DNA from 3 places in the Kitasatospora sp. NPDC015121 genome. Region 3 is predicted to be linked to each of the others. Evidence: predicted binding sites of a transcription regulator. Region 3 holds the regulator's gene; each other region holds the start of a gene.
The links. Region 3 encodes HrcA, which represses chaperone genes, less so after heat shock. Its sites were predicted from a motif close to TTNGCACTCNGNNNNNCNGAGTGCNAA; they were not measured.
Positions count from the first base shown of each region.

Region 1: groL (chaperonin GroEL) is a predicted target of HrcA. The motif match lies at 6,367-6,393, and genes of this name have one in related genera.
Region 2: groES (co-chaperone GroES) is a predicted target of HrcA. The motif match lies at 1,806-1,832, and genes of this name have one in related genera.

Region 1 covers NZ_JBVHEH010000017.1:101,752-111,831, forward strand. The annotation lists gene ACZ3J7_RS25625 (FtsX-like permease family protein) at 1-2,408, opposite strand, end outside; gene ACZ3J7_RS25630 (ABC transporter ATP-binding protein) at 2,405-3,124, opposite strand; gene ACZ3J7_RS25635 (HD domain-containing protein) at 3,274-3,903, shown strand; gene ACZ3J7_RS25640 (hypothetical protein) at 4,019-4,378, opposite strand; gene groL (chaperonin GroEL) at 4,624-6,246, opposite strand; gene ACZ3J7_RS25650 (cold-shock protein) at 6,559-6,765, opposite strand; gene ACZ3J7_RS25655 (MoaD/ThiS family protein) at 7,352-7,630, opposite strand; gene thrC (threonine synthase) at 7,675-8,955, opposite strand; SAM riboswitch class I at 8,973-9,100, opposite strand; gene ACZ3J7_RS25665 (glucosyl-3-phosphoglycerate synthase) at 9,238-10,080, shown strand, end outside.
Region 2 covers NZ_JBVHEH010000015.1:101,708-111,787, reverse strand. The annotation lists gene ACZ3J7_RS23305 (polysaccharide deacetylase family protein) at 1-187, shown strand, start outside; gene ACZ3J7_RS23300 (class I SAM-dependent methyltransferase) at 163-1,344, opposite strand; gene ACZ3J7_RS23295 (hypothetical protein) at 1,368-1,682, opposite strand; gene groES (co-chaperone GroES) at 1,976-2,281, shown strand; gene groL (chaperonin GroEL) at 2,396-4,030, shown strand; gene ACZ3J7_RS23280 (LysR family transcriptional regulator) at 4,210-5,211, shown strand; gene ACZ3J7_RS23275 (WhiB family transcriptional regulator) at 5,342-5,668, opposite strand; gene ACZ3J7_RS23270 (response regulator transcription factor) at 6,201-6,812, shown strand; gene shbA (RNA polymerase sigma factor ShbA) at 7,008-7,739, shown strand; gene guaB (IMP dehydrogenase) at 8,024-9,526, shown strand; gene ACZ3J7_RS23255 (GuaB3 family IMP dehydrogenase-related protein) at 9,701-10,080, shown strand, end outside.
Region 3 covers NZ_JBVHEH010000003.1:301,581-311,660, forward strand. The annotation lists gene dnaJ (molecular chaperone DnaJ) at 1-366, opposite strand, end outside; gene hrcA (heat-inducible transcriptional repressor HrcA) at 448-1,521, opposite strand; gene htpX (zinc metalloprotease HtpX) at 1,823-2,743, shown strand; gene pspAB (PspA-associated protein PspAB) at 2,795-3,388, shown strand; gene ACZ3J7_RS05365 (hypothetical protein) at 3,385-4,071, opposite strand; gene ACZ3J7_RS05370 (DUF3097 domain-containing protein) at 4,178-5,023, shown strand; gene ACZ3J7_RS05375 (sigma factor) at 5,126-5,392, opposite strand; gene hemW (radical SAM family heme chaperone HemW) at 5,475-6,704, opposite strand; gene ACZ3J7_RS05385 (AMP-dependent synthetase/ligase) at 6,780-8,681, opposite strand; gene ACZ3J7_RS05390 (ABC transporter ATP-binding protein) at 8,931-10,080, shown strand, end outside.

The sequences.
Region 1 (10,080 bases), on a different contig from region 3:
CGGCGGGCGTCGGCGGCGGCGAGCGCGGTGGAGACCACGGCGGCGCCGAGCACGACCAGCGCGGCGAAGCCGCCGAGCGCGATCCGGACGGTGCTGCCCTGCGGACTGTAGCCGCGTTCGACGCCGAACTCGGCGTGCGGGGCGAGCCGGGCGACGGTCGCGGCGGCGCGCTGCTCGGCCCGTTCGCCGATCGGCGCGGACGGCAGCCAGACCGCGCCGGCCGGGGCGACCCGCAGGCCGAGGCGGCGGACCGTCTCGGGGGCGACCACCAGCGGCGTGTACCGCTGCCCGGCGGGGCGTTCGACCAGCAGCGCGTCGACCCGGAGTTCCCTGACCTCGCCGCCGTTGCCCTGCATCCGCAGCACGGCCCGTCCGTCGTGCAGGTAGGCGGGGTCGGTGACGACGGCCTTCCCGGCGAGCAGCGCGCGGTCGGCGTCCTGGTCGCGCAGCGCGAGCAGGTTGTGCAGCACGGTGGGGTCGCCGACCACGGCGGGGACGGCGACGTTCTCGCCGTAGCGCTGCCCGCCCTCGGCGTACACGACGCCCAGGCAGCCCTCGCAGAACACGTACTCGGCCTGGTAGAGGTCGGCGCGCTCGCCGAGGTCGGGCAGGTCCTGCGGCAGGGCGGCGCGCAGTTGCGGCATGGTGTCGCCGTCGCCGTGCAGGGTGAGGCGGACGGCGCCGACGGGCTGTTCCAGCCGGTAGGCCGCGCGGTCCTGGACCTCGGCGCCGGTGGAGTGCACGCCGACCGCGACGGCGCCGGCCACCGCGGCGAGGACGGCGGCGACGGCGGGCGCGGTGCGCGAGCGGTGCCGGGCGGCGTCGCGCAGGGCGAGCCGGGGGCCGACCGGGAGGCGGTGGGCGAGCCGGCCGAGCAGGGCGAGCAGCAGCGGGGTGAACAGCAGCAGGCCGAGTTCGGCGAGCACGGCGCCGCCGAGCACGGCGAGGGTGCGCACGCTCAGCCCGGCGAGCACGGGCGGTCCGGCGACCGGTCCGGCGACCGCCCCGTACAGGGCGAGCGCGGCGCCGCCGAGGACGGCGGCGAGGCCGAGCAGCGGGGTGCGGCGGGAGGTGCGGCGGGCCGGGTCGCGGTCGGTGAGTCCGGCCAGCACCTCGCGGCGGCCGGCCTGGAGGGCGGGCAGCAGGGCGGCGAGCAGGGCGGTGGCGACACCGACGGCGGCGATCGCGAGCAGTTCGGCGGGGCGCAGCGCGAGGCCGGTGAACCGGCTGCCGCCCCACTCCTCGATCCACGGGCGCAGGGCGGCGACCAGGCCGACGCCGAGCAGGGATCCGGCGGCGGCGCCGACCGCGCCGAGCACCAGGCCGCCGCCGAGCACCACGGCCCGGACGTGTCCGGGGCGGCCGCCGGCCGCGCCGAGCAGGGCGAGTTGGCGGCGGGCCCGGCGGGCGCCGACGGCGAACGCGGGGCCGGCCAGCAGGGCGACTTCGAGCAGGGCCATCGCGGCGGTGGTGGCGGCGGTCATCACGCGGCGTTCGCGCTCGTCCGCGGCGCCGACGGCCTCCTGCCGGGCGAGTGCCTCGGCGGGCGGGTCGACGGCGACCTGACGGCTGGCCAGGGTGTAGCCGTGGGCGTTGAGTTCGCGCACCCGGTCCCAGCCGAGCGTCGCCCCGGCGGGCAGGGTGACCAGCCAGGCGGCCTTGCGGGCGGCGGCCTGTTCGGCGGACGGGGTCTGCGGGGCGAGTCCGGCGGCGGCCTGGGCCTCGTCGAGTTGCCGGTACAGCTCGCCGGGGCGGGCGACGAGTTCGACGGCGTCCAGGTCGCCGGGGTGCTCGACGGCGCCGGTCAGGGTGAACGGGGTGGACTCCAGGCCGCGGACGGTGACGGTGTCGCCGATCCGCAGACCGGTGGCGTCCAGCAGGCCGCGGGTGGCGGCGGCCTCGTGCGGGGCGGCGGGGGCCCGGCCGGCCACCAGGTCGATCCGGCCCTGCCAGAGCCGTCCGGTCAGGTCGGCCTCGAAGGTGTCGGTGGCGGCCAGGCCGTCCCGGCTGCGCACGGCCGCGACGGGGCCGGTGCGGGCCGGGGTGAGGACGCTGCCGGGCGGCAGCAGCTCGCCGAGCAGCGCGGCGGGTTCGGTGCCGGCGGCGCGGAGCTGTTCGCGGCTGGGCGCGGCGTCGGGGCGCTGCGGGAAGGTGCGGACGCCGTCGGCGGGGAAGACCGCCTGTTCGATCGTCCGGCCCGGGTCGTAGGCGCCGACCAGGCCGTCGGCGCGGCCCATCAGGCGGTCGGCGCGCTGTTCGGCGGTGGGTTGGCCGCTGCGGTGCACCACGTCGACGCCGGTCGCGCCGAGCACCGGCAGCGCGATCATCGCGGCGACCAGGGCGCTGCGGCCCTTGGCCCGCCAGGCGTCGCGGCGCGCGATCCGCAGCACCGCCCGCAGGGCGCTCACCGGCGGACCGCCGCTTCGGCGGTGCGGCCGTCCTCGGCGATCAGGCCGTCGCGGAGCCGGACGACCCGGTCCGCCCAGGCGGCGTGGCCGGCGTCGTGGGTGACCATCATGACGGCCGCTCCGGCGTCGCAGCGGGCCCGCAGCACCTGCAGCACGGCCTCGCCGGTCACCGAGTCGAGCGCGCCGGTCGGTTCGTCCGCGAGCACCAGTCGGCGCTCGCCGGACAGCGCCCGGCCGATCGCGACGCGCTGCTGCTGGCCGCCGGACATGTCCTCGGGGAAGCGGTCGGCGAGTTCGGGGATGCCGAGTTCGGCGAGCACGGCGAGCGCCTCGGCGCGGGCGGTGCGGGCCCCGATGCCCTCCAACTCCCGTGGCAGCGCGATGTTCTCGGCGGCGGTCAGGGACGGCAGCAGGTTGTAGGACTGGAACACGTAGCCGACCGAGCGGCGGCGGACGTCCGCCAGACCGGCCCGGCTCAGGCCCTCCAGCGGGGCGCCCTCGACCAGCACCCGGCCGGTGGAGGGACGGTCCAGGCCGCCGGCCAGCGCGAGCAGGGTGGACTTGCCGGAGCCGGACGGCCCCATCACGGCCAGGAACTCCCCGGCCCGCAGCTCCAGGTCGACCCGGCGCAGCGCGTGCACCTCGGCCGCGCCCCGGCCGTGCGTGCGGCCGACCCCCTCCAGGCGCAGGACGGCCTGCGCGTTCGATCCGGTCATGGCTCCCCCTCGGAACAGCGGAACGTGTTGCATACCGAGTATGTATAGCCGCCGGACGCGAACTACTCAAGTGTGCGTCATAAGTCGGTGAACTACATATAGGCTAGGGCATGGCGGACCGCCGCACCGACGGGAGCAGAATGAACGCCATGACCGCATCGCTGTCCGCTCGCTGGCACGACCTGCTCACCCGCTGCGGCGCCACCGCCGACCCCGAGCCCTACGCCCGCGACCTGCTCGCCCGCTGGGCCGAGCCGCAGCGCCGGTACCACACCACCACCCACCTGGAAGCCGTCCTCGACCGGGTCGACGAACTCGCCGCCCACGCCGACGACCCCGACGCCGTCCGGCTCGCCGCCTGGTTCCACGACGCCGTCTACCGGCCCGACCGCTCCGAGAACGAGGAGCGCAGCGCCGCCCTCGCCTGCCGCGCCCTGCGCGAGGCCGGCCTGCCAGAACCGCTCGTCCACGAGGTCGACCGTCTGGTCCGGCTCACCGTCACCCACCACCCCGCCCCCGGCGACCGCAACGGCGAGGTGCTCTGCGACGCCGACCTGGCGGTCCTCGGCGCCCGGCCCGAGGCGTACGCCGCGTACGCCGCCGCAGTCCGCGACGAGTACTCCTTCGTCCCCCCGGACGCCTTCCGCGCGGGGCGCGCCGAGGTCCTGCGCCAACTCCTCGCGCTGCCCGCGCTCTACCGCACCCCCGAGGCGCACGCGCGCTACGACGCCCGGGCCCGCGCCAACATGCACGCCGAACTGGCCGAACTGGAGGGCTGAGCGGGAGGGCCAGCCGCACGCCTCCCGCACCCGCCGGCCCGGCCGCCGTCAGCCCGTCAGCCGGTCAGCCGGTCCGGCGGTCCGGCGGTCCGGCGGTCAGCCGAACCGGCGGGGGTCACGCCAGCTCCCCGACCCGCGCCACCACCACGCCGCGCTTCCCGCACACCCAGTGCGGGTCCGCCCCCAGCTCCGGCTCCACCCCCAGCGCGTGCGGGTCGTCCTCCTCCTCGGCGCACGCGGTGCACAGCGGCCACCGCCCGTACGACTCCAGCAGCGCGTCCTGCACGTCCTGCGCGATCAACCCCAGCACGAACTCGCACCCCGCCGGCCACTGCTCCAGCCACCACCGCCGGTGCGTGACGGCGTCCTCCACCAACGACACGATCGCCGCCTCGGCGACGTCGCGGGCGGTCAGGTCGGCGAGGATCAGCGCCCGCGCGTTGTGCAGGGCGGCTTCGATGTCGGAACTGGCCATCCGCCCATTGTCCCGCACTCCGCTACGGCAGCGGGAGGCCCGTCGTCTCCGGCCCGAGGTCGAACGGCGCCGGCAGCGCGACGGCGTCCGTCACGGGCGGGTCCGGGACGTCCGGCTCCTCCGGCGCCCCGGTCCGCGTCCCGAGCGTCCCACGAGGGGTGGGGCCGGCGAGAACGCCGTGAGGGCGGCCTCCCGAAGGAGGCCGCCCTCACGAGCGAACGCGTGGAACGCCGGATCCCGGAGGATCAGAAGTCCATGTCACCGCCCGGCATGCCGCCACCGGCGGCCGCGGCGGCCTTCTCCGGCTTGTCGGCGATGACGGCCTCGGTGGTGAGGAACAGCGCCGCGATGGAGGCGGCGTTCTGCAGGGCGGAGCGGGTGACCTTGGCCGGGTCGATGATGCCGGAGGCGACCAGGTCGACGTACTCGTTGGTCGCGGCGTTCAGGCCGTGGCCGGCGGGCAGGTTGCGGACCTTCTCGACCACGACGCCGCCCTCGAGGCCGGCGTTGGTCGCGATCTGCTTGATCGGGGCCTCCAGGGCCACGCGGACGATGTTGGCACCGGTGGCCTCGTCGCCCTCCAGCTCCAGCTTCTCGAACGCGACACCGGCCTGCAGCAGGGCGACGCCACCACCGGCGACGATGCCCTCCTCGACGGCGGCCTTGGCGTTGCGCACCGCGTCCTCGATGCGGTGCTTGCGCTCCTTGAGCTCGACCTCGGTGGCCGCGCCGGCCTTGATGACGGCCACGCCGCCGGCCAGCTTGGCGAGGCGCTCCTGGAGCTTCTCGCGGTCGTAGTCCGAGTCGGAGTTCTCGATCTCGGCGCGGATCTGGTTGACCCGGCCGGCGACCTGGTCGCTGTCGCCGCCGCCGTCGACGATGGTGGTCTCGTCCTTGGTGATGACGACCTTGCGGGCGGTGCCGAGCAGGTCCAGGCCCGCGTTCTCGAGCTTGAGGCCGACCTCCTCGGAGATCACGGTGCCGCCGGTCAGGATGGCGATGTCGCCGAGCATGGCCTTGCGGCGGTCGCCGAAGCCCGGGGCCTTGACGGCGACGGACTTGAAGGTGCCGCGGATCTTGTTCACGACCAGGGTCGAGAGGGCCTCGCCCTCGACGTCCTCGGCGATGATGACGAGCGGCTTGCCGCTCTGCATGACCTTCTCCAGCAGCGGGAGGAGGTCCTTGACCGAGGAGATCTTGGAGTTGGCGATGAGGATGTACGGGTCCTCGAAGCTCGCCTCCATGCGCTCCAGGTCGGTGGCGAAGTAGGCGGAGATGTAGCCCTTGTCGAAGCGCATGCCCTCGGTGAGCTCGAGCTCCAGGCCGAAGGTGTTGCTCTCCTCGACGGTGATGACGCCTTCCTTGCCGACCTTGTCCATGGCCTCGGCGATGAGCTCGCCGATCTGGGTGTCGGCGGCCGAGATGGAGGCGGTGGAGGCGATCTGCTCCTTGGTCTCCACGTCCTTGGCCTGGGCCAGCAGCTGGTCGGAGACGGCGGCGACGGCCTTCTCGATGCCGCGCTTGAGGGCCATCGGGTTGGCGCCGGCGGCGACGTTGCGCAGACCCTCGCGGACGAGCGCCTGGGCGAGCACGGTGGCGGTGGTGGTGCCGTCACCCGCGACGTCGTCGGTCTTCTTGGCGACCTCCTTGACCAGCTCGGCGCCGATCTTCTCGTACGGGTCCTCGAGCTCGATCTCCTTGGCGATGGAGACACCGTCGTTGGTGATCGTGGGGGCGCCCCACTTCTTCTCCAGGACGACGTTGCGACCCTTGGGGCCGAGCGTGACCTTCACGGCGTCGGCAAGCTGGTTCATGCCACGCTCAAGGCCGCGGCGGGCTTCCTCGTCAAAGGCGATGATCTTGGCCATCAGAAGTGGTCCTCCGGGACACGGTCGACTGCTCGGACCAAGGGGTGCCCGCGACGGACGGCCCAGGAGAGCGGGGGTCCCTTCCCCTACCGCTTCCGGGGCCTCACCGGCCCGGTCCGTTTGTCACTCTCACACTGTGAGTGCTAACGCCAATGATTAGCACTCTCGGGTGTCGAGTGCAAGCCCATCGGGCCCCGCACCGCCCCGCGCGCGGGCGGGTCCGCGACGCCCCGGGGAAGCCGACGGGCCCGCCCCGGACGCCGTTGGCGTCGGGACGGGCCCGCGGTTCGGTGCGTGCGGTCTACCGGGCCCTCAGGCGCCGGCGGCCCGGACCATGTCGGCCTGCGGACCCTTCTGACCCTGCGAGATCTCGAACTCGACCCGCTGGCCCTCTTCCAGGGTGCGGTAGCCGTCCATCTGGATCGCGCTGTAGTGGACGAACACGTCCGCTCCACCGTCGACCGCGATGAAGCCGTAGCCCTTCTCGGCGTTGAACCACTTGACGGTGCCCTGAGCCATTGCGAACTCCCCTTGTGCTGTGCTGGCCCTTCAGAGATCCGCGGGACGCGGACCCGGAGGTCTGGAAGGCCGGCCTGGGGACTCCCCCCCGTACGGCGCAGCCTCTGTCGCGGCTGAATGTATCCGGATATGCGCCCTCTGCAACAGGCCCAATTTCCGGGGAAAGTCCGTGCCGGGCCAGGGATATGACGGGGCGAAAGGAGCATCCGCCGACAATTGCCACGGGACATAACGGACGCGTCGCCGCAAAACGCCGGAACAATTCTGACGGCGGCCCGACAGAACGGGCGGCGGTCCGTCCGGCACGCGTCTCGGCGCACGGACGAAGGCGGGGCGGACGGGGATCCTGCACGGGCGGGGCGCGGTGCGGAAAACGAGGATTCAACCGGGCCGGGGAGGGGAACGGCCTCGTCCGGCACTCTACTCCTTCCGCTCCGGAGGAATTCCGGCGGCCCACCCGGTGGAAAACCGCAGGTAAACGGGCCGTCGGCCGGGGCGCGCGAATGACCCCCGGTACGCGCGAGGCCGCCGTCCGGGTCGGAAATTGAATTCCGAACCAAACGGCGGCCGCGGGAATGCGGGCCGGTCAGCAGCCGCCGGCCACCGCCGGAATGATCGACACCGAGGCGCCGTCCTTGATCTCGGTCTCCAGGCCCTCGGCGAAGCGCACGTCGTCGTCGTTCACGTACACGTTGACGAAGCGGCGCAGCTTGCCGGTGTCGTCCAGCAGGCGGGCGGCGATGCCGGCGTGGTTCGCCTCCAGGTCCGCGATCACGGCGGACAGGGTGGCGCCCTCGGCGGTCACCTCGGCGGCGCCGCCGGTGTAGGTGCGCAGGATGGTCGGGATGCGGACGTTGGCGCTCATGGGCTGCTCCTCGGGCGTGGCGTGGGGCGTGGGGCGTGGGGGTGTCAGGCGGTGGCGAGACCGGCGGCGCGGAAGGACTCCAGCGTCGGGCGGATCACGGCGGTCATGCCGGCGTCGGCGACCGCGTCGAGGGTCTTCAGGCCGTCGCCGGTGTTGATCGCGACGGTCTCCTTGGACGGGTCCAGCTGGCCCGTCTCGACCAGCTTCTTCAGCACGCCGACGGTGACGCCGCCCGCGGTCTCGGCGAAGACGCCCTCGGTGCGGGCGAGCAGCTTGATCGCCTCCACCACCTCGGCGTCGGTGACGTCCTCGACCGCGCCGCCGGTGCGGCGGGCGATGTCCAGCACGTACGGGCCGTCGGCCGGGTTGCCGATCGCCAGCGACTTGGCGATGGTGTCCGGCTTGACCGGCTTGATCACGTCGCGGCCGGCCTTGAAGGCGGCGGAGACCGGGGAGCAGCCCTCGGCCTGGGCGCCGAAGATCTTGTACGGCTTGTCCTCGACCAGGCCGAGCTTGATCAGCTCCTGCAGGCCCTTGTCGATCTTGGTGAGCTGGGAGCCGGAGGCGATCGGGATGACGATCTGGTCGGGCAGCCGCCAGCCGAGCTGCTCGCAGATCTCGAACGCCAGGGTCTTCGAACCCTCGCCGTAGTACGGGCGCAGGTTGACGTTCACGAAGCCCCAGCCCTCGCCGGCCGGGTCGCCGATCAGCTCGGAGCAGAAGCGGTTCACGTCGTCGTAGTTGCCGTCGATGCCGACCAGCTCGCCGCCGTAGACGCCGGCCATCACGACCTTGCCCTGCTCCAGGTCGTGCGGGATGAACACGCAGGACTTGAAGCCGGCCCGGGCGGCCGCGGCGCCCACCGCGCCGGCCAGGTTGCCGGTGGAGGAGCAGGAGAGCGTGGTGAAGTCGAAGGCGCGGGCGGCCTCGATCGCGCAGGCCACCACCCGGTCCTTGAAGGAGTGGGTCGGGTTGCCCGAGTCGTCCTTGACGTACAGCTGGCCGGTGAAGCCCAGCTCGCGGCCCAGGTTGTCGGCCTTGACCAGCGGGGTCCAGCCCGGGTTCAGGTTCGGCTTGCCGGCCACGTCGGCGGGGACGGGCAGCAGCGGGGCGTAGCGCCAGATCGACGCCGGGCCGGCCTCGATCCGCTTGCGCAGCTCCTCGGCGTCGTAGCCCGTGTAGTCGTAGGCGATCTCCAGCGGGCCGAAGCACTCCAGACAGGCGAAGCTCGGACCGAGCGGGAAGCGGGTGCCGCACTCGCGACAGGACAGCGCGGTGGCGGGACCGAGGTCGACGGCGGTGGGTGCGGCGGTGTCAACAGCCATGGTGGCGAGGCCCTTTCTCCTCATCTTCCCCGGAGCGCGGTCGCGTCCGGGACGGAATTGGCACCTGTCCCGCCGGGCCTGCTGGCCGTGCGGGAGGGTTGCCGGGACTTCAACGGGCCGTTCCCTCAGTCCCTCTGGATGAGCTCTGTGAAGTTGTGGTCGTACGCTGCGAGCGACCCCCGCGTGCGAAGGCACGATCGCAATACGAAGACTGTATCCGAAGGCCGGAGCGGACCCACCCCGCGTCCGACACCCGAGACGGACCGAGACAGGGAGCGAGACTTGCCGGAGCAGCCAGAGCCCGGGGTACTGCCGGAGGTCGCCGACTGGCTGCGCCGCCGCTCGTGGACGGCCGCCGACCGCCCGCTCGACCTGCTGCTCGCCGCCAAGCGCGCGGCCGGCCCGGCGGGCACGGTCAGCGTGGTGCTGCCCGCGCTGGACGAGGAGTCCACCGTCGGCGCGATCGTCACCGCGATCCGCACCGAGCTGGTCGAACGCGTCCCGCTGGTGGACGAACTGCTGGTGGTCGACTCCGGCTCGCGGGACGGCACCGCCGCCGCCGCGACCGCCGCCGGCGCCCGGGTGGTGCACCGCGACGCGATCCTGCCCCGGCTGCCCGCCGAACCCGGCAAGGGCGAGGTGCTGTGGCGCTCGCTGCTCGCCACCAGCGGCGCGATCGTCTGCTTCGTCGACGCCGACCTGCGCGAGTTCGACCCGGCCTTCGTCTCCGGCATCATCGGCCCGCTGCTCACCGACCCCGCCCTGCAGCTGGTCAAGGCCATGTACGACCGCCCCTTCGAGGACGGGGGCGCCGTCGTCCCGGCCGGCGGCGGCCGGGTCACCGAACTCGTCGCCCGCCCGCTGCTCAGCCTGCACTGGCCGCAGCTGGCCGGCTTCGTCCAGCCGCTCGGCGGCGAGTACGCGGCCCGCCGCGGCCTGCTGGAACGGCTGCCCTTCCCGACCGGCTACGGCGTCGAGCTCGGCCTGCTGGTCGACGCCCTCGAACTGGCCGGCCTGGACGCGCTGGCCCAGGTCGACGTCGGCGTCCGGCACCACCGCCACCAGGACGGCCAGGCCCTCGGCCGGATGGCCGCCACCATCTACCGCACCGCCCTGGAACGCCTG
Region 2 (10,080 bases), on a different contig from region 3:
CATGCAGTACCAGGCCGCCGACAAGAAGCTCCGCAACGGCGACATCATCCTGGCCCACTTCCGCGGCCCGTCCGAGCTCAAGGGCGAGAAGATGACCGAGATGTTCGGCGAACTGCTCAACCGGATCCGGGAGCAGGGTTTCGCGGTCGCCCGCCTCGACGACTACATCGCCCGGCCGACCGGCTGACCCAGCATCATCACCGGGCCGGCCGCGGTGCGGGCCACCAGCACCGTCACCGCGTTCGGCCCGGCCGGCCTCAGCCGGCGCCGCAGCTCCTCCGGGACGACCGAGGCCATCCCGCGCTTCTTGACCACCACGGTGCCGATCCGGCGCTCCTTCACCAGCGCCTTCAGCCGCTTCACCTGGAACGGCAGCACGTCGGTCAGCTCGTACGCCTGCGCGTACGGGGTCGGCCGCAGCTCGTCCGAGGTGACGTACGCGATCATCGGGTCGATCAGCCGCCCGTCCACCGCCGCCACCACCTCGGCCACCATCCGGCCCCGGATCACCGCGCCGTCCGGCTCGTACAGGTAGCGCCCCACCGGCCCCACCGGCGGGTCGGGCAGCGCGCCGCCGGACAGCGAGTGCGGGCCCGGCAGCAGCGTCGCCCGGTACGGCTCGGCGGCGGCCGTGCCGAACCACAGCACCGCCTCCTTCACCTCGCCCCGGTCCGACACCCACTCCGCCTCCGCGCCCGGGGGCACCAGCTCGTGCGGGATGCCCGGCGCCACCTTCAACGCGCCGAACGGGGCGCTGCGGGCCGCCTCCACCGCCCAGGACAGCGGCGGCGAGTACGCCTCCGGGTCGAACACCCGGCCCCGCGAGGTGCGCCGCGCCGGGTCGGTGAACACCGCGTCGAAACCGGCGGTGCCGACGTCCGCGACGTCCGCCCGGCGGACCTCCACCAGCTCCGCCACGCCCAGCGCCGCCGCGTTCGCCCGGGCCACCTCGCAGGTCAGCTCGTCCCGGTCGACCGCCAGCACCGCGATCCCGGCCCGGGCCAGCGCGACCGCGTCGCCGCCGATCCCGCAGCACAGGTCGGCCAGCCGCCGCACCCCCAGCGCCGCGAACCGGCCCGCCCGCCACTCGGCCACCGAACGCCGGGTCGCCTGCTCCACCCCGTGCTGGGTGAAGTACATCGACGCGGCGTCCGCCCCGAACTTCGCCTCCGCCCGCTGCCGCAGCCGGGCCTGCTCGAACGCCGCCCGGACCAGCTCCGCCGGGTGCTCCCGCCGCAGCCTGGTCGCCAGCGCCAGCTCCCCGGCCGCCGTGAACCCCCGCAACTCGGCCAGCAGCGCCTGCCCCTGCTCGGTCAGCAGCGCCCGGAACGACTCGATCTCCACCCGGCCATTGTCCCCGCTCCCGGTCAGTGCCAGGCCACCCCGAGCACCAGCGCGGCCAGCACCGGCCCGGCCAGCCCGAGCGAGAGCGGCGCGATCCGGTAGCCCCGCCGCGCGGTGGCCACCGTCGCCGCCGCCGGCACCGCCAGCCCCAGCACCACCACCGCGACGCACAGCGCCACCGCCCCGCCCGCGCCGCCCCCGCGCTCCGACGCGGCGGCCAGCGCGAACACCAGCACGACGCACGCGTACGGCACCGCGCACAGCAGCGGCACCTCCAGCGCCAGCAGGCCCACCGAGAGCAGTGCGTCCCGTCGCCCGGACGGTCGGATCCTCGTCATGCCACCAGCCTGGCAGGGCGGACGGCGCGCCGCCTGAGTACGGGGACCCGGCCGCGGGCGGCCCGCGGGCCCGGTCCGAGGGGGCGCGCGGCGCGCGGCGGGCGCGAACCCGACACGACGGCATTGGCACTCTGGTTGACTGAGTGCTAACCGCGTCCTAAGGTCGTACCTGGCACTCCCCCCAGGGAGAGTGCTAACGCGATGAAGCGTGTCCGACCCCCGCGACGGCGGCCGCGCGCAATCGTCCACCTACCTGTTAGACAACCCCGTAATCTCCGAAGGGGAGCTCGGACGTGACCACCAGCAGCAAGGTTGCCATCAAGCCGCTCGAGGACCGCATCGTGGTCCAGCCGCTCGACGCCGAGACCACCACCGCCTCCGGCCTGGTGATCCCGGACACCGCCAAGGAGAAGCCCCAGGAGGGCGTCGTCCTGGCCGTCGGCCCGGGCCGCTTCGAGGACGGCCAGCGTCTGCCGCTCGACGTCGCCGTCGGTGACATCGTCCTGTACTCGAAGTACGGCGGCACCGAGGTCAAGTACCAGGGCGAGGAGTACCTCGTCCTCTCGGCCCGCGACGTCCTCGCGATCATCGAGAAGTAAGACGTCCGCGCAGTAAGACGTCCCAGCCCGCCCCGGATCCGTGTCGCACCGACAGGGGCCCGGGGCGCGGTTGTTGCTCCACGTACGCAGACCTACCCCTGAGGAAACGGGACCATGGCGAAGACCCTGCAGTTCGACGAGGACGCCCGCCGCTCGCTGGAGCGCGGTGTCAACAAGCTGGCCGACACCGTCAAGGTGACCATCGGCCCCAAGGGCCGCAACGTCGTCATCGACAAGAAGTTCGGCGCCCCGACCATCACCAACGACGGTGTGACCATCGCCCGCGAGGTCGAGCTCGACGACCCGTACGAGAACCTCGGCGCGCAGCTGGTCAAGGAGGTCGCCACCAAGACCAACGACGTCGCGGGCGACGGCACCACCACCGCCACCGTGCTGGCCCAGGCCCTGGTCAACGAGGGTCTGCGCAACGTCGCCGCCGGCGCCGGCCCGGCCGCCCTGAAGAAGGGCATCGACAAGGCCGTCGCCGCCGTCTCCGAGCACCTGCTCTCGGTGGCCCGCGAGATCGAGGGCAAGGACGACGTCGCCGCCGTCGCCTCCCTCTCCGCCCAGGACGCCCAGGTCGGCGAGCTGATCGCCGAGGCGATCGACAAGGTCGGCAAGGACGGTGTCATCACCGTCGAGGAGTCCAACACCTTCGGCGTCGAGCTCGAGTTCACCGAGGGCATGCAGTTCGACAAGGGCTACCTGTCGCCGTACTTCGTCACCGACGCGGAGCGCCAGGAAGCCGTCCTGGAGGACCCGTACGTCCTGATCAACCAGGGCAAGATCTCCTCGATCCAGGAGCTCCTCCCGCTGCTGGAGAAGGTCCTGCAGGCCGGCGGCTCCCGCCCGCTGCTGATCATCGCCGAGGACGTCGACGGCGAGGCCCTCTCCACCCTGGTGGTCAACAAGATCCGCGGCACCTTCAACGCGGTCGCGGTCAAGGCCCCCGGCTTCGGCGACCGCCGCAAGGCGATCCTCGGCGACATCGCCACCCTCACCGGCGGCCAGGTCGTCTCCGAGGAGGTCGGCCTCAAGCTCGACCAGGTCGGCCTGGAGGTGCTCGGCACCGCCCGCCGCATCACCGTCACCAAGGACGAGACCATCGTCGTCGACGGCGCCGGCGACTCCGCCGAGGTCGCGGGCCGGGTGGCCCAGATCAAGGCCGAGATCGCCAACACCGACTCCGACTGGGACCGCGAGAAGCTCCAGGAGCGCCTCGCCAAGCTGGCCGGCGGCGTCTGCGTGATCAAGGTCGGCGCGGCCACCGAGGTCGAGCTCAAGGAGCGCAAGCACCGCCTGGAGGACGCCATCTCGGCGACCCGCGCCGCGGTCGAGGAGGGCATCGTCGCCGGCGGCGGCGCCTCGCTCGTCCACGCCGCGAAGGTCCTGGAGGACGGCCTCGGCCTCTCCGGCGACGAGGCCACCGGTGTCGCCGTCGTCCGCAAGGCGCTCGCCGAGCCGCTGCGCTGGATCGCCCAGAACGCCGGCCTGGAGGGCTACGTCATCACCTCCAAGGTCGCCGAGCTGGAGGCCGGCCAGGGCTACAACGCCGCCACCGGCGAGTACGGCGACCTGGTCAAGGCCGGCGTCATCGACCCGGTCAAGGTCACCCGCTCCGCGCTGGAGAACGCCGCCTCGATCGCCTCCCTGCTGCTCACCACCGAGACCCTCGTGGTGGAGAAGAAGGAAGAGGAGGAGGCCGCGGGCCACGGCCACTCGCACGGCGGCCACGGCCACAGCCACTGAGGCGACCCGGCCGTCAGGCACTGAAGGGCGCGAGGAACCGCGCGGCCGACCGAGCACCCCGGTGCGAGGCTCGGACCGCCGGGGCCTCGCGCCCTTCCGCGTCCGCCGCGCCCCCCCGCCGTCGCGGGCGTCCGCGACCGCCCGGCGGGGTGCGCGGCGGGTTCCGTACAGTTGACCGCGTGATCGAAGCCCGCCACCTCCGCGTCCTGCACGCCGTCGCCCGGACCGGGTCGTTCTCCGCCGCGGCGCGGGAGCTGGGGTGCACGCAGCCCGCGGTGAGCCAGCAGATGAAGGCGCTGGAGAAGGCGGTGGACACGCCCCTGGTGGTGCGGTCGGGGCGGGAGATGCGGCTGAGCGAGGCCGGCCGGGTGCTGCTGCGGCACGCGGACGGGATCCTCGCGGGGCTGTCGGCCGCCGAGGAGGAGGTCGCGGCGATCACCGGGCTGCGGGCCGGGCGGGTGCGGCTGGTCTCGTTCCCGACGGCGAGTTCGACGCTGGTGCCGCGCTCGGTGGCGCAGGTGCGGGCGGCGCACCCGGGGGTGCGGGTCTCGCTGGTGGAGGCGGAGCCGACCCAGGCGCTGGCGATGCTGCGCGGCGGCGAGTGCGAGGTCGCGCTGGCGTTCCGCTACCCGGACTCGCAGGGCGGGCCGAGCCTGCCGTCCCCGCACGCGACATTGCGCGAGGCGCGGGCCGAGGCGGTGCTGGAGGCGGCGGCGACGGCGGCCGCGAACGACTGGTCGGAGCTGGTGGTGCGCCCGCTGCTGGACGACCCGCTGGTGGGCCTGGTGCCGGCCGGGCACCCGCTCGCCGACCGGGGCGAGGACGCCCCGGTGGACCTCGCGGAGCTGGCGGGGGAGCAGTGGATCGCCGGCTGCCCGCAGTGCCGGGGCCACCTGGTGGAGCTGTGCGCGGACGCGGGCTTCGCGCCGGCGATCGAGTTCGCGACGGACGACTACCCGGCGGTGGTGGGCCTGGTCGGCGCGGGCCTGGGGGTGGCGGTGCTGCCGGGGCTGGCGCTGGAGTCGGTGCGGCACCCGGGGGTGGCGGCCGTGCCGGTGCGGGTGGCGTCGGGGGAGCCGGCCCGGCGCGAGGTGGTGGCGCTGACCCTGCCGGACCTCGCGGAGGTTCCGGCGGTGGCGCTGATGCTGGACCAGCTCGCGGCGGCGGCCGCCACCCGCTGAGGAGCGCGGCGCCGGCCGGGGACGGGCGGGCGGCGCGGTCGGGAGGTGCGGTCGGGCGGCGCGGTCGGGGTCGCGGGCCGGTGCGGACCGCTGCGGCGGGACGGCCGCGGCGGGGGCGGGGCGGGGTGGATCAGCGTCGGATGGTCTGCGGCATCGCCAGCGGGACCTCGGCCAGTCGGTTGCGGGAGCGGCCGAGCAGCTCTTCGCGTTCGTCCTCCGTCATGCCGCCCCAGACCCCGTAGGGCTCGCGGACGGCCAGGGCGTGGGCCGCGCACTGGGTGCGGACCGGGCAGCGCATGCAGACCTCTTTGGCGCTCGTCTCGCGGGAGGTCCGGGCCGCGCCGCGCTCGCCCTCGGGGTGGAAGAACAGCGAGCTGTCGACACCGCGGCAGGCGGCGGAGAGCTGCCAGTCCCAGAGGTCTGCGTTGGGGCCGGGGAGGCGGGAGAAATCTGCCATGGCTCATTCCCTTCATGGCTCGTGGCCCGGCGGGCTCGTCGCGGTCGCTGCGGCGAGGCGGCCCGGGGCCGGTACGGACACCTGGAAATATGACTTACGCCGACTACACGGACAAGTCACCCACACACCGACGAATCAGTCAATGACCTGACAGAAGCTATAAAAACGGACAAAAGGGGCAAGAGGTTTGAACCGGAAAGCTCCGTCGATCGGGTGTCCGCCCGGGCGCGGACCGTCCCGGAGGGCGCGCGCGGCGCGGACACCGCGCGCGAGCTGCACAAAAGTGCGGCGTGTGCACCGCGAGGTGGCTCTCCGGTGATGGGTTGGCCACGTACAGTGGTGGAGATGGACGTGAAGCCGTAACTCATTCGAGTGACGGTCGTTGGATGTACGGAGGCGGTCAGAGGCAGGACGTCGGGAACGGTCGCGCAGCGAGGCGATCGGAACGGGTCCGCACCGGGGCCGTGTCGGAGAGGTTCGTACCAGCCAGGAGGCTCAACGTGACGCGGATCAGCTGCGGAGGACGACGGGCATGACATCCGTACTCGTCTGCGACGATTCCCCGCTCGCCCGGGAGGCGCTTCGGCGCGCGGTGGCGACCGTGCCCGGCGTGGACCGGGTGACCACTGCGACGAACGGTGAGGAGGTCCTCCGCCGCTGGGTGGCCGACCGTTCCGATCTCGTTCTGATGGACGTCCGGATGCCCGGCCTCGGCGGGGTGGAGACGGTTCGCCGGCTGCTCTCGGCCGACCCGGGCGCCCGGATCATCATGCTCACCGTCGCCGAGGACCTGGACGGCGTGGCCCTCGCGGTCGCCGCCGGGGCCCGCGGCTACCTGCACAAGGACGCCTCGCGCGCCGAGCTGCGGGCCACCGTCACCCAGGCGCTGGCCGACCCGACCTGGCGCCTGGCGCCGCGCCGGCTGCGCAGCCCGGACATGGGCGCCGCGCCGACCCTGACGGCCCGTGAGATCCAGGTGCTGGAGGGGATGAGCCACGGCCGTTCCAACGCCGAGATCGGCCGCGAGCTGTTCCTGTCCGAGGACACCGTGAAGACGCACGCCAGGCGCCTGTTCAAGAAGTTGGGCGCCTCGGACCGCGCGCACGCGGTGGCGCTGGGCTTCCGCTGGGGCCTGGTCCGCTGAGCGGGCGCGGGAACTGCGCTCGCTCGGACGTGTGACGTTGTGGTCCCGAGGCTGCACCATGGAGTAGTGGAGCACCTCGGGGACCAGCGGACAGGCAGGGGAGGCGGCACGGTGCACGCGGCGACGGATAACGTTCCGATGCACAAGTCCGGACGCGGTGCCGCGTTTTCCGGCCCGACCAGGCACCATGGACCGATGCGTGACGACGAGGAGGCCGCCGGGCCCGACCCGGTGCAGCCCGCCCCCGAGGGTGCGGCTGCCGATCCGTCGTCGGCACCGGACGACCGGGTGACCGGCTCCGACGGCCCGCCGGGGGCACCGGGAGCGCCGGTGCGCCCGCCCGTGCTCGGCACCGGCACGTCGCCTGAGGTGGCCGAGCTGGTCGCGGCGGCGGTCCGCGGCGACGGCCCGGCGATCGAGGCGCTGCTCGGCTACGTGCTCCCGCTGGCGCTGCGCTACTGCCGCGGCCGGCTGGTGCGGCTGCCCGGCGGGGCCCGGCACCACGTGGACGACGTGGCGCAGGAGGTCTGCGTCGCGGTGCTCTGCGCGCTGCCCCGCTACCGGGACACCGGCCGCCCGTTCGAGGCCTTCGTGTACGGGATCGCCGCCCACAAGATCGCCGACCTGCAGCGGGCCGCGATGCGCGGGCCCGGTTCGACGGTGATCCCGCCGGACGACCTGCCGGAGACGCCGGACGACTCGCTCGGCCCCGAGGAGCGGGCGCTGCTGTCCAGCGACGCCGAGTGGATCAAGGAACTGCTGTCCTACCTGCCGGCCCGGCAGCGCGAGCTGGTGCTGCTGCGGGTCGCGGACGGGCTGTCGGCGGAGGAGACCGGCGAGGTGCTCGGGATGTCGCCGGGCGCGGTCCGGGTCGCCCAGCACCGGGCGCTGTCGCGGCTGCGGGCGCTCGCGGAGGAGACCGGCTGATCCGGTCCGCGCTGCTGGACGCGCGTGGACCGGCGCGGAAGAAGCGCGCGGTGCCCGGTGTTGTCAAGAGGGCGCGACGACCCACCCCGCGCCACCAGTACCATGGAGCATCGGCGCCTGGTCGGGTCGCCAAAGTTTCTCCGGTGCGCGCGGGCTTCCTTCGGAGGTTCCTCCAAGAGCACCGGGCGCCTTGGCGGCCGTGACAGCCGGGCGCCCGTGCGCAGAACGACGGCCCTCCCTCCTCGCCCGCCGCCGGGCAGGAGGGGCCCTCAGGAAGGTTGCCCATGTCTTACAACGCCGCCGGCGTACCCGAGAAGTTCGCCATGCTCGGACTCACGTACGACGACGTCCTGCTGCTGCCCGGGGCCTCCGAGGTGCTGCCCAACCAGGTCGACACCTCCTCGCGGATCTCCCGGAACGTGCGGGTCAACATCCCGCTGCTGTCGGCCGCGATGGACAAGGTCACCGAGTCGCGGATGGCGATCGCGATGGCCCGTCAGGGCGGCGTCGGCGTCCTGCACCGCAACCTCTCGATCGAGGACCAGGTCAACCAGGTCGACCTGGTGAAGCGCTCCGAGTCCGGCATGGTCACCGACCCGATCACGGTCGGCCCGGAGGCGACGCTGGCCGAGGCCGACGCGCTGTGCGCCCGGTTCCGGATCTCCGGCGTGCCGGTGGCGACCCCCGAGGGCAAGCTGCTGGGCATCGTCACCAACCGCGACATGGCCTTCGAGACCGACCGCAGCCGCAAGGTCGGCGACATCATGACCCCGATGCCGCTGATCACCGGCAAGGTCGGCATCTCCGGCGAGGACGCGGTCGCGCTGCTCCGCCGCCACAAGATCGAGAAGCTGCCGCTGGTCGACGACGAGGGCCGGATCAAGGGCCTGATCACCGTCAAGGACTTCGTCAAGGCGGAGAAGTACCCGAACGCCGCCAAGGACGCCGAGGGCCGGCTGCTGGTGGGCGCCGCCGTCGGCGCCTCCGCCGAGGCCTTCGACCGCGCCCAGGCGCTGGTCGGCGCGGGCGTGGACTTCCTGGTCGTCGACACCTCGCACGGGCACTCGCACAACGCGCTGTCCTGGATCTCCAAGATCAAGGCCGCCGTGCCGGTGGACGTGGTCGGCGGCAACGTCGCCACCCGGGACGGCGCGCGGGCGCTGCTCGACGCGGGCGTGGACGGCGTGAAGGTCGGCGTCGGCCCCGGCTCGATCTGCACCACCCGCGTGGTCGCCGGCGTCGGCGTCCCGCAGGTCACCGCGATCTACGAGGCCGCCCAGGCCTGCCAGGACGCGGGCGTCCCGATCATCGGCGACGGCGGCCTGCAGTACTCCGGCGACATCGGCAAGGCGCTGTGCGCCGGCGCCGACACCGTGATGCTCGGCTCGCTGCTGGCCGGCTGCGAGGAGTCGCCCGGCGAACTGCTGTTCATCAACGGCAAGCAGTTCAAGTCGTACCGCGGCATGGGCTCGCTGGGCGCGATGCAGACCCGCGGCCAGGCGAAGTCCTTCTCCAAGGACCGCTACTTCCAGGCCGAGGTCTCCTCGGACGAGAAGCTGATCGCCGAGGGCATCGAGGGCCAGGTGCCCTACCGCGGCCCGCTCTCCGCGGTGCTGTTCCAGCTGGTCGGCGGCCTGCGCCAGACCATGGGCTACGTGGGCGCGGCCAGCATCGAGGAGATGCAGACCAAGGGCCGGTTCGTCCGGATCACCTCGGCGGGCCTCAAGGAGAGCCACCCGCACGACATCCAGATGACCGTCGAGGCGCCGAACTACAACGCGCGCTGACCCCCGTCCCACCGGGATCCGTCCGGACCGCGAGCACGCGCGGCCGGGCGGATTTCCGCTGTCCGGGCCCGGTTGCCCGCGCCCCTGTCGGGGCTGGTGGGGCGCGTACGGGATACTTGGGGGCGTGGCCGGGGGGACCCGGTCGGGAGATGGAAAGCAGCAGAAGGGCTCGAAGTGACTGAGATCGAGATCGGGCGAGGCAAGCGCGGCCGCCGGGCGTACTCCTTCGACGACATCGCCGTCGTCCCCAGCCGCCGTACGCGTGACCCGAAGGAGGTCTCGATCGCTTGGCAGATCGACGCCTACCGGTTCGAACTGCCGTTCCTGGCGGCGCCGATGGACAGCGTGGTGTCGCCGCAGCAGGCGATCGCGATCGGGCAGCTGGGCGGCCTGGGCGTGCTGAACCTGGAGGGGCTGTGGACGCGGTACGAGGACCCGCGCCCGCTGCTGGAGGAGATCGCCGCGATCACCGACGAGGCGGCCGCCACCCGGCGCCTGCAGGAGGTCTACGCGGAGCCGATCAAGGCCGAGCTGATCAAGGAGCGGATCAAGGA
Region 3 (10,080 bases):
GATCTCCAGCCGGATCATCGCGTCCTGGCCGCGCCGGGTGCGCGAGCGCGGGCCGCGCTGGCCGGTCGCGGCGCCGAAGAAGGCGTCCATGATGTCGGAGAAGCCGAACCCGGCCGCTCCGGCGCCGAAGCCGCCCCCGCCGCCGCCGGGCGACAGCGGGTCGCCCCCGAGGTCGTAGACCTGACGCTTCTGCGGGTCGGAGAGCACCTCGTAGGCGGCGTTGATCTCCTTGAACCGCTCCTGCGTCTTCGGGTCCGGGTTGACGTCCGGGTGCAGTTCACGGGCGAGGCGCCGGAACGCCTTCTTGATCTCGTCCTGCCCCGCGTCGCGTCGGACGCCGAGTACCGCGTAGTAGTCCGTGGCCACCAAATGCTCCGCTTTGTTCCGCCTCTTGAAGTGCCTGCGACAGCACGCTGCCTGTTGCGCCGTTCCGCTGCGCCGTTGTCGTTACGACTCCGCCAGGATCTGGCCGACGTACCGTGCCACCGCGCGCACCGCCCCCATTGTGCCCGGGTAATCCATCCGGGTCGGACCGATCACTCCCAGCTTTGCCACGCTCTGGTCGCCCGAACCGTAACCGACCGAGACGACCGACGTGGAATTGAGGCCCTCGTAGGCGATCTCGTGGCCGATCCGGACCGTCATCGCCGAGTCCGCCGTCTCACCCAGCAGGCGCAACAGCACCACCTGCTCCTCCAGGGCCTCCAGGACCGGGCGGATGGTGAGCGGGAAGTCGTGGCCGAAGCGGGTCAGGTTGGCGGTGCCCGCCAGCATGATCCGCTCCTCGTTCTGTTCGGCCAGGGCTTCGAACAGGACCGTCAGCACGGTGCTGACGGCGGGCCGGTCGGCGGGCTCGAAGCCGGCCGGCAGGTCCTCCAGGACGGTCGGCACCTCGGGCAGCCGGCAGCCGCCCGCCATGCCGTTCAGCCTGGCCCGCAGGTCGCCGAGCAGGGCCTCGCCGACCGGGGCGGGGCAGTCGACCATCCGCTGCTCGACCCGGCCGGTGTTGGTGATCAGCACCAGCATCAGCTTGGTCGGGGTGAGGGACACCAGTTCGATGTGCCGCACGGTGGAGCGGGTCAGCGACGGGTACTGGACCACCGCGACCTGCCGGGTCAGCTGCGCGAGCAGCCGCACCGTCCGGGCCACCACGTCGTCCAGGTCGACCGCGCCCTCCAGGAAGTGCCGGATCGCCCGGCGCTCGGGGGCGGTCATCGGCTTGACCTCGGCCAGTCGGTCGACGAACAGCCGGTAGCCCTTGTCGGTGGGGATCCGGCCCGCACTGGTGTGCGGCTGGTGGATGTACCCCTCCTCCTCCAGCGCGGACATGTCGTTGCGGACGGTGGCCGGGGAGACGCCCAGGTTGTGGCGCTCCACCAGGGCCTTGGAGCCGACCGGCTCCTCGGTGCCCACGTAGTCCTGGACGATCGCCCGGAGCACCGCGAGCCGCCGCTCGTCGAGCGGCCGGGCGGGCGGGCGCGTGTCGATCAGTCGGCCGTCGGGCTTGCCGTCGTCCGGCATGGGGCACGCACCTCCGTCGTCGTCCGTCGTCCCGGTGTCCGGTCCGGCCTGGCACTCAACCGGTCAGAGTGCCAGCACCGTACCTGCCAGTGTACGGCCCGGGCCTGACGGCAGGAACGGTCCGCCCGCGTGATCCTCGTCCGAATGCCGCCCGCCCCCGCGCCCGGCGTGTCGGGTTACGCCCCGGTTCGCCCCGGTTCGGATGGTGCCCCCGGGCCCGGCCGGTGGCAGCATCGAAGGCGAGCGGGACGGTCGGCCGGACGGCCGGGTCCGGCCCGCGCGAGGCAGAGGAGGAGCAGCGATGTCGGCGTCCCGGCACTCCCGGTTCACCCCCGACCGCGGCCTGACCGGCCGGATGGTCACCACCATGTTCCTGATCGGGCTGCTCTACGTGGGCTTCACCGGCCTGCTGATCGTGCTGCTGCGCGGCGCCTGGCCGCTGGTCGTGCTGATCTCCGGCGGCCTGTTCGTCGCCCAGTTCTGGTTCTCCGACCGGATCACCGAGCGGGCGATGGGCGCCCACCGGGTCACCCCCGAGCAGTACCCGCAGCTGCACGGCGCGGTGGACCGGCTGTGCGCGCTGGCCGACATGCCCAAGCCGCGGGTCGCGGTCGCCGACAACGACATGCCCAACGCCTTCGCCACCGGCCGCAACCCGGACAACGCGGTGGTCTGCGTGACCACCGGCCTGCTGCGCCGGCTGGAGCCGGAGGAGCTGGAGGGCGTGCTGGCCCACGAGCTGTCGCACGTCGCGCACCGGGACGTCGCGGTGATGACGGTGGCCGGGTTCCTCGGCGTGCTGGCCGGCGCGATGACCCGGATCGCCCTGTACGGCGGCATGATGGGCGGCGGCAACCGGAACAGCAACGACCAGAACGCGGCGATCGCGATGGTGCTGGTCCCGCTCGCCTCGATGGTGGTGTACGCGATCAGCTTCCTGCTGACCAGGCTGCTGTCCCGCTACCGCGAGCTGGCCGCCGACCGGGCCGCCGCCCAGCTGACCGGCCGGCCCGCCGCGCTGGCCTCGGCGCTGACCAAGGTGACCGGGCAGATCGCCGCCATCCCGACCAGGGACCTGCGGCAGGCCCAGCCCTACAACGCCTTCTACTTCGCCCCGGCGCTGAGCGCCAGGGAGACGGCCGCGCAATTGCTCTCCACCCACCCCTCGCTGGAGCAGCGGCTGGCGCAGCTGCGGAAGGTCTCCGACGAACTCGGGCGGTGAGCCCGACGACCCGAGGACCCGACGACCCGACGACCCGAGGAGCGCTGCCCCGTGGGATTCCTGGACGCCCTGTTCGGCCGGAGCAAGCCGGTCAAGCCCGACCTCGACCAGCTGTTCGGCATCCCGTCGGCGGCACTGACCCTGCGGGCCGCCAAGGGCTTCGTCCCGACCGGCCTCGGCTCGGTCTGCTTCGCCGCGGTCGAGGGCGCCGCCTTCACCGAGGTCCAGCAGCAGGTCCGGGCCCTGCTGGACGCGGACACCGGGCGCGGCGGCGTCCCCGTGGAGGCCTCCCGGGACGCGTACGGGTACTCCTGGCTGCTCGCCCGGCACACCCCCGACGAACTGCCCGACCTGGTCAACGACCTGCACGCGGTCAACAGCGAGCTGGAGGCCCACGGCTTCGGCCCGCAACTGCTCTGCTCGCTGGTCGCCTTCCGGGACGCCGAGGGCCGCTCGCTGGCGCTGGTCTACCTGTACAAGCGCGGCACCTTCTACCCGATGTGCAAGGTCACCGGCCAGGAGAAGCGGGACAACCCGCTGGAGATCGAGGTCTCGAACCTGCTCCGCGGCGACCTGCGGATCGAACCGGACCTGTCCCGCTGGTTCCCGGTCTGGGGCGCGCCGGGCCTCGAAGAGGGGCCTTAGCGCCCCGGGGGCCGGGCCGCCGCCGCGTCGCGGTAGGCGGCCACGGCCGCGGCGACCAGGGCGGGCAGCCGCTCGGCCTCGCCCGCGCCGCCGGACTCCTGCACGACCAGCAGCACGTCACCGTCGCGCAGCACGGCGGTCCGGTCGGTCCGGACCGGATCGCCGGCCGCGTCGGTCCGGGTGGTGCGCAGCAGCAGGCCGGTGCCGAGCGGTTCGACGGTGACGCGCCGCTCGGTCGGGACGCCGTCGACGACCACCGCGCCGGGCGCGGCGCAGCGCAGGGCGGCGGTCCGCAGGTCGGCCAGCACCCCGGCGGCCCGGCCGGGCGGGTAGCGCTCCAGCGACTGCGTCCCGTACCAGGCCTGGCTCCGGGAGGCGTCCGGGAGCCGTCGCAGCCCGACCGAGGCGTTCTCCAGCGGCGGGGCGTGCCGGGCCAGGAAGGGACCGGCCTCCAGCTCCTCGCAGGGCATCCGCACCAGCGGCTCCGGCTGCTCGCCGTCGGGCGGGCCGGGCCCGTCGGTCCCGCCGGTGACCAGCCCGTAGCCCGCCGGCAGCCGCTCCGCGGTCAGCAGCCCGTCCCGCAGCTCCCGCGGCCGTCCCGCGCCCGCGTCCCCGCCCCCGCACCCGGCCGCGCCGAGCACCACCGCGACGGCCACCGCCGCCGCCCGCCACCGTCCGCGCACCCGCCCCGCCCTCCCGTCCGCCCACCCGCCGCGCCCGCCGGGCCCGTGGGCAATATCCCACGCCGCGCCGGGCTGACGCGGCGCCGGCTTCCGTAGACTGCCGCCCATGCGGAGCAGGGAGTACGGGCCGGACCTGACGCCGCCGTGGAAGCGGCAGCAACCGGCGCCCGAGGTGGCGGCGGAGCGGGACCTGGTGGTGGAGGAGGCGGCGACCGGGTTCTGCGGGGCGGTGGTGCGCTGCGAGCGGACCGCCGAGGGGTTCACCGTCACCCTGGAGGACCGGTTCGGCAAGCACCGGGTGTTCCCGCTGGTGCCGCGCGGGTTCCTGCTGGAGGGCCGGGTGGTGACGCTGGTGCGTCCGGCCGCGGCGGCGCCGGCCCCGCCGCGCGGTCCGGGGCTGACCGCGTCGGGTTCGGTCGCGGTGCCGGGGGCGCGGGCCCGGGTGGCCCGCGGGTCGCGGATCTACGTCGAGGGCCGGCACGACGCCGAGCTGGTCGAGCGGGTCTGGGGCGACGACCTGCGGATCGAGGGCGTGGTGGTGGAGTACCTGGAGGGCGTGGACGACCTGCCCGCGATCGTCGAGGCCTTCGACCCCGGCCCGGGCCGCCGGCTGGGCGTGCTGGTCGACCACCTGCTGCCGGGCACCAAGGAGCACCGGATCGCCGAACGGGTGACCGGCGACCACGTGCTGGTCGTCGGCCACCCGTACGTGGACGTCTGGCAGGCCGTGAAGCCCGCCGCGCTGGGCATCGCCGGCTGGCCCGAGGTGCCGCGCGGCGAGGTCTGGAAGGAGGGCGTCTGCCGTCGCCTGGGCTGGCCGGTGGACACCCCCGCCGCCTGGAAGCGGATCCTCGCCGCGGTCGACGGCTGGAAGGACCTGGAGCCGGAACTGCTCGGCCGGGTCGAGGAGTTGATCGACTTCGTCACCCTCCCGGACGGGACGGGCGACTGACGGCGGACGCTCAGCCCGCCGCGGTGCGGACCAGGGCGCCGCTCCCGCCGGACGGGTGACCGGAGGGCGCCGGGGTCCCGCTGCCCGAGGGGGCGGCCCCGGCTACCGGCCCGACCGGGCTCCCCGCCGGCCGGGCCCCCGGCGGGGAGCCCGGCCGGGCCGGTAGCCGCCGGCGGCTTCGAGGGCGGCGACGAAGATGTCGGCGGTGAGGTCGGCGGCCAGGTGCGGGTCGCCGACCCGGCGGGTGACGAAGCCGAGTACCGCGTCGACGTGCTGGTGGGAGAACGCGCCGAAGCCGTCCGGAGTGGTCGGTTCCGGCGGTCGGTCGTCGGGGCGCCCCCCGTGGCGCAGGTGCTCGCGTACCCGCATGCGTCCCTCCTCGGTCGGGGAACCCCCGCGGGTTCCTTCACCGAGTACTCGGCCGCAGCGGGCCGGAGCGTTTCGGACCCGTTCAGTCGACCAGGTCGCGGACCACCCCGTCCGCCAGCAGCCGCCCGCGCAGGGTGAGCGCGGCCCGGCCCGCCGCGTACGGTACGGGCTCCAGCAGGCCGTCGGCGAGGGCCCGGTCGGCGGCGGCGCGGCCGTCGGCGGTGAGCAGGTCGAGCGGGCAGCCCTCGGCGAGGCGCAGTTCCAGCAGGATCCGTTCGACCCGGCGGTCCTCCTCGGCGAGCACCTCGCGGCCGAGCGCGGGGGTGCGGCCCTCGGCGAGGGCCTGGGCGTACGCGGCGGGGTGCTTGGCGTTCCACCAGCGGACGCCGCCGACGTGGCTGTGCGCGCCGGGCCCGGCACCCCACCAGTCGGCGCCGGTCCAGTACAGCTCGTTGTGGCGGCAGCGGCCCTCGGGGGTGGTGGCCCAGTTGGAGACCTCGTACCAGTGGTAGCCGGCGGCGGCGAGCGCGGTCTCGGCCATCAGGTAGCGGTCGGCGTGCACGTCGTCGTCGATCATCGGGAGTTCGCCGCGCTTGACCCGGGCGGCGAGCCGGGTGCCGTCCTCGACGATCAGCGAGTAGGCGGAGACGTGGTCGGGTCCGGCGCCGATCGCGGCGTCCAGCGAGGCCTGCCAGTCCTGGTCGCTCTCGCCGGGGGTGCCGTAGATCAGGTCGAGGTTGACGTGCTCGAAGCCGGCCGCGCGGGCCTCGGCGACGCAGGCCTCGGGACGGCCGGGGGTGTGGTGGCGGTCGAGCAGGGCGAGCACGTGCGGGCGGGCGCTCTGCATGCCGAAGGAGATCCGGTTGTAGCCGCCGGCGCGCAGTTCGGCCAGGTACGCCGGGTCGACGGACTCCGGGTTGGCCTCGGTGGTGACCTCGGCGCCGGGGGCGAGCCCGAACTCCTCGCGCAGCGCGGCCAGCATCCGCACCAGGTCGCGGGCGGGCAGCAGGGTGGGCGTGCCGCCGCCGAGGAAGACCGTCTCGACCGGCAGCTCGGTGTCGCCGAGGACCCGGCGGGCCTGCCGGATCTCGGCGATCACGTTGTCCGCGTACGTCTCCTGGGAGGCGACGGCGCCGGAGGAGCGCAGCTCGGTGGCGGTGTAGGTGTTGAAGTCGCAGTAGCCGCAGCGGCTGGCGCAGTACGGCACGTGCAGGTAGAAGCCGAACGGCCGCTCGCCGAGTCCGTGCAGGGCGTGGGCGGGCAGCGAGCCGTCGGACGGCACGGGTTCGCCGTCGGGGAGTGCGGAGGGCATGCGCCCATTGTCCGGTAGCGGCCGGCGAAACCCGAAAGGGGTCCGCCGGCCGCACCGGGACGGGGGCGCTCGGGGTCAGGCCTCGTTGGTGCCCGCGTACATCGCGGCGACCTCGTCCGCGTAGGTCCGCTCGACCACCGGGCGCTTGATCTTCAGGCTCGGGGTGAGCTCGCCGTGCTCGATGTCCAGGTCGCGCGGGAGCAGCGCGAACTTCTTGATCGTCTGCCAGCGCTGCAGCTCGCCGTTGAGGCGCTTGACGAAGCCGTCGATCAGTTCGACGGTGGCCGGGTCGGCGACCACCTCGGCGTACGTCCGGCCGGCCTGGCCGTGCTCGGCGGCCCACGGCATGAGCACCGCCTCGTCCAGGCCGATCAGCGCGGTGCAGTAGTTGCGGCCGTTGCCGATCACCAGGACGTTGCTGACGAACGGGCAGATCGCCTTGAACTTGCCCTCGACCTCGCTGGGGGCGACGTACTTGCCGCCGGAGGTCTTGAACATGTCCTTCTTGCGGTCGGTGATCCGCAGGTAGCCGCCCTCGGTGAGCTCGCCGATGTCGCCGGTGTGGAACCAGCCGTCCGGCTCCAGCACCTCGGCGGTCTGCTCGGGCATCCGGTGGTAGCCGCGCATCACGCCGGGGCCGCGCAGCAGGACCTCGCCGTCCTCGCCGATCCGCACCTCGGTGCCGGGCAGCGGCAGGCCGACGGTGCCGACCCGGAAGTCCTCGGCCCGGTTGACCGTGGAGCCGGCCGAGGTCTCGGTCAGGCCGTAGCCCTCCAGCACCGGGACGCCCGCGCCCTTGAAGAAGTAGCCGATCTCCGGGGCCAGCGCCGCGCTGCCGGACACCGCGCCGCGCAGCCGGCCGCCGAACGCGGCCCGGATCTTGGTGTACACCAGCCGGTCGGCCAGCGAGTGCCGCAGCCGCAGGCCCAGCGGGGCGCTCTCCCGGCCGGTGGCGACCTGCGCGGCCTGGACGGTCTGCGCGTACGCGCGGGCCACCCCGGCCGCCCACATGAAGATCCTGTACTTGGCGCCGCCCTCGGCCCGGGCCTTGCCCGCGATGCCGTTGTAGACCTTCTCGAAGATCCGCGGCGCGGAGGCCATCAGGGTCGGCCGGATCACCGGCAGGTTGTGGATGATCCGGTCCACCCGGCCGTCCACCGCCATCACGTGGCCGGTGGCGATCTGGCCGGAGATCAGCGTCTTGCCGAACACGTGCGACAGCGGCAGCCACATGAACTGCACGTCGTCCGCGCGCAGCAGCCCGCTCTCCTCCTGGGCCACCGCCTCGTACGCCCAGCAGTCGTGCACCAGGCGCACGCCCTTGGGGCGGCCGGTGGTGCCGGAGGTGTAGATCAGGGTGGCGAGCTGCTCCCTATCGAGCGAGTCGACGGCCTCGTCCACCGCGCCGGGGTGCTCGGCGAGGTGGGCGGCGCCGCGCTCCTCCAGCTCGGCGAGGGTCAGCACGGTCAGTCCCTCGGCCCGCGGCGGCTCGCCCTCGGGGGCGTCGAACAGGATGACCCACTCCAGGTCGGGCAGCGCGTCCTTCTGTTCGGCGGCCTTGCGCAGCTGGCCCTCGTTCTCGGCGAACAGCGCGCGGCTGCCGGAGTCGGCCAGGATGAACGCGGTCTCGTCGGCGTTGGTGCTCGGGTAGACGGTGGTGGTGGCCGCGCCGGCGCACATGTTGCCCAGGTCGGCGAGGATCCACTCGATCCGGGTGGCGGAGGCGATCGCGACCCGGTCCTCGGCCCGGATGCCGAGCGCCATCAGGCCGGCCGCCACCGCGCCGATCCGCCGGTGGGCCTGCGCCCAGGTCAGCGAGCGCCACTGCTCGGCACCCGGCGCGCTGTCCGCGGCCTGCTCGTCCACCGGAACCGGGTACCGGTACGCCTCGCCGTTCGGCGTGGCCCTTACCCTGCTGAGCAACAGGTGGGCCACGGAGGGCGGGCGCCGCTCGATCATGGACTGCGCGGAACTCAACGAGGACCTCCGGGGGCGGGTGGACCGAGAGTGGGCGGACACCGGCCGTGGGGGCGGCCGACCACCGACTTAACCGGTGAGTAACAAGAGGGCACCAGCAGCCTAGGGGGTGGAAAGCCGATCCGTAAGGGGGTGACGTGAGCTGGCACACCCCCAGGTCGGCAGTGCATACCCGTTCGGTCGTGAAGCTTTCCCACAGGTACCCGAAATCGGGATGCGCGCATCCCCTCCGCAGACGAGAGTGTCACGGTGCTTTTCAGACTCCTACGCGCCCACCTGGGCCCCTACTCCCGGGACATCACCCTGCTGGTGCTGCTGCAGCTGGTGTCCACCATCGGCATGCTCTACCTGCCGACGCTCAACGCGGACATCATCGACAGCGGCGTGCTCAAGGGCGACACCGGCTACATCCTGCGCGTCGGCGCGGTGATGGTCGGCGTCTCGCTGGCCCAGGCCGTCTGCTCGATCGGCGCGGTCTACTACGGCGCCCGCACCGCGATGGCGATCGGCCGCGACATCCGCTCCGCCGTGTTCTCCCGGGTGCAGGACTTCTCCGCCCGCGAGCTCAACCAGTTCGGCGCGCCCTCGCTGATCACCCGCACCACCAACGACGTCCAGCAGGTGCAGATGCTGGCGCTGATGACCTTCACCCTGATGGTCGCCGCGCCGATCATGTGCGTGGGCGGCATCGTGATGGCGCTCAACCAGGACGTGCCGCTGTCCGGCCTGCTGCTCGCCGTCGTCCCCGCGCTCGGCGCCGTGGTCGTCGTGCTGGTCGGCCGGATGCGGCCGCAGTTCCGCGGCATGCAGACCCGGATCGACGCGGTCAACCGGATCATGCGCGAGCAGATCACCGGCATCCGGGTCATCCGGGCCTTCGTCAAAGACGACCACGAGAAGGCCCGGTTCACCGGGGCCAACGGCGAACTCGCCGGCTACGCACTGCGGGTCGGCCGGCTGATGGCGCTGATGTTCCCGATCGTGATGGGCGTCGTGAACGTCTCCAGCGTCGCGGTCTTCTGGTTCGGCGCGCACCGGATCGAGAGCGGCGGCATGCAGATCGGCGCGCTCACCGCGTTCCTCTCCTACCTGATGCAGATCCTGATGAGCGTCATGATGGCCACCTTCATGTTCATGATGGTGCCGCGCGCCGAGGTCTGCGCCGAGCGCATCCAGGAGGTGCTGGACACCGAGTCCAGCGTCGTCCCGCCGCTGAACCCGGTCACCGAGCTGCACGCCCGCGGCACCCTGGAGCTGCGCGGCGTCGACTTCCGCTACCCCGGCGCCGAGGCGCCCGTGCTGCGCGACGTCGACCTGACCGCCCGGCCCGGCCGGACCACCGCCGTCATCGGCTCCACCGGCTCCGGCAAGACCACCCTGCTCGGCCTGGTCCCCCGGC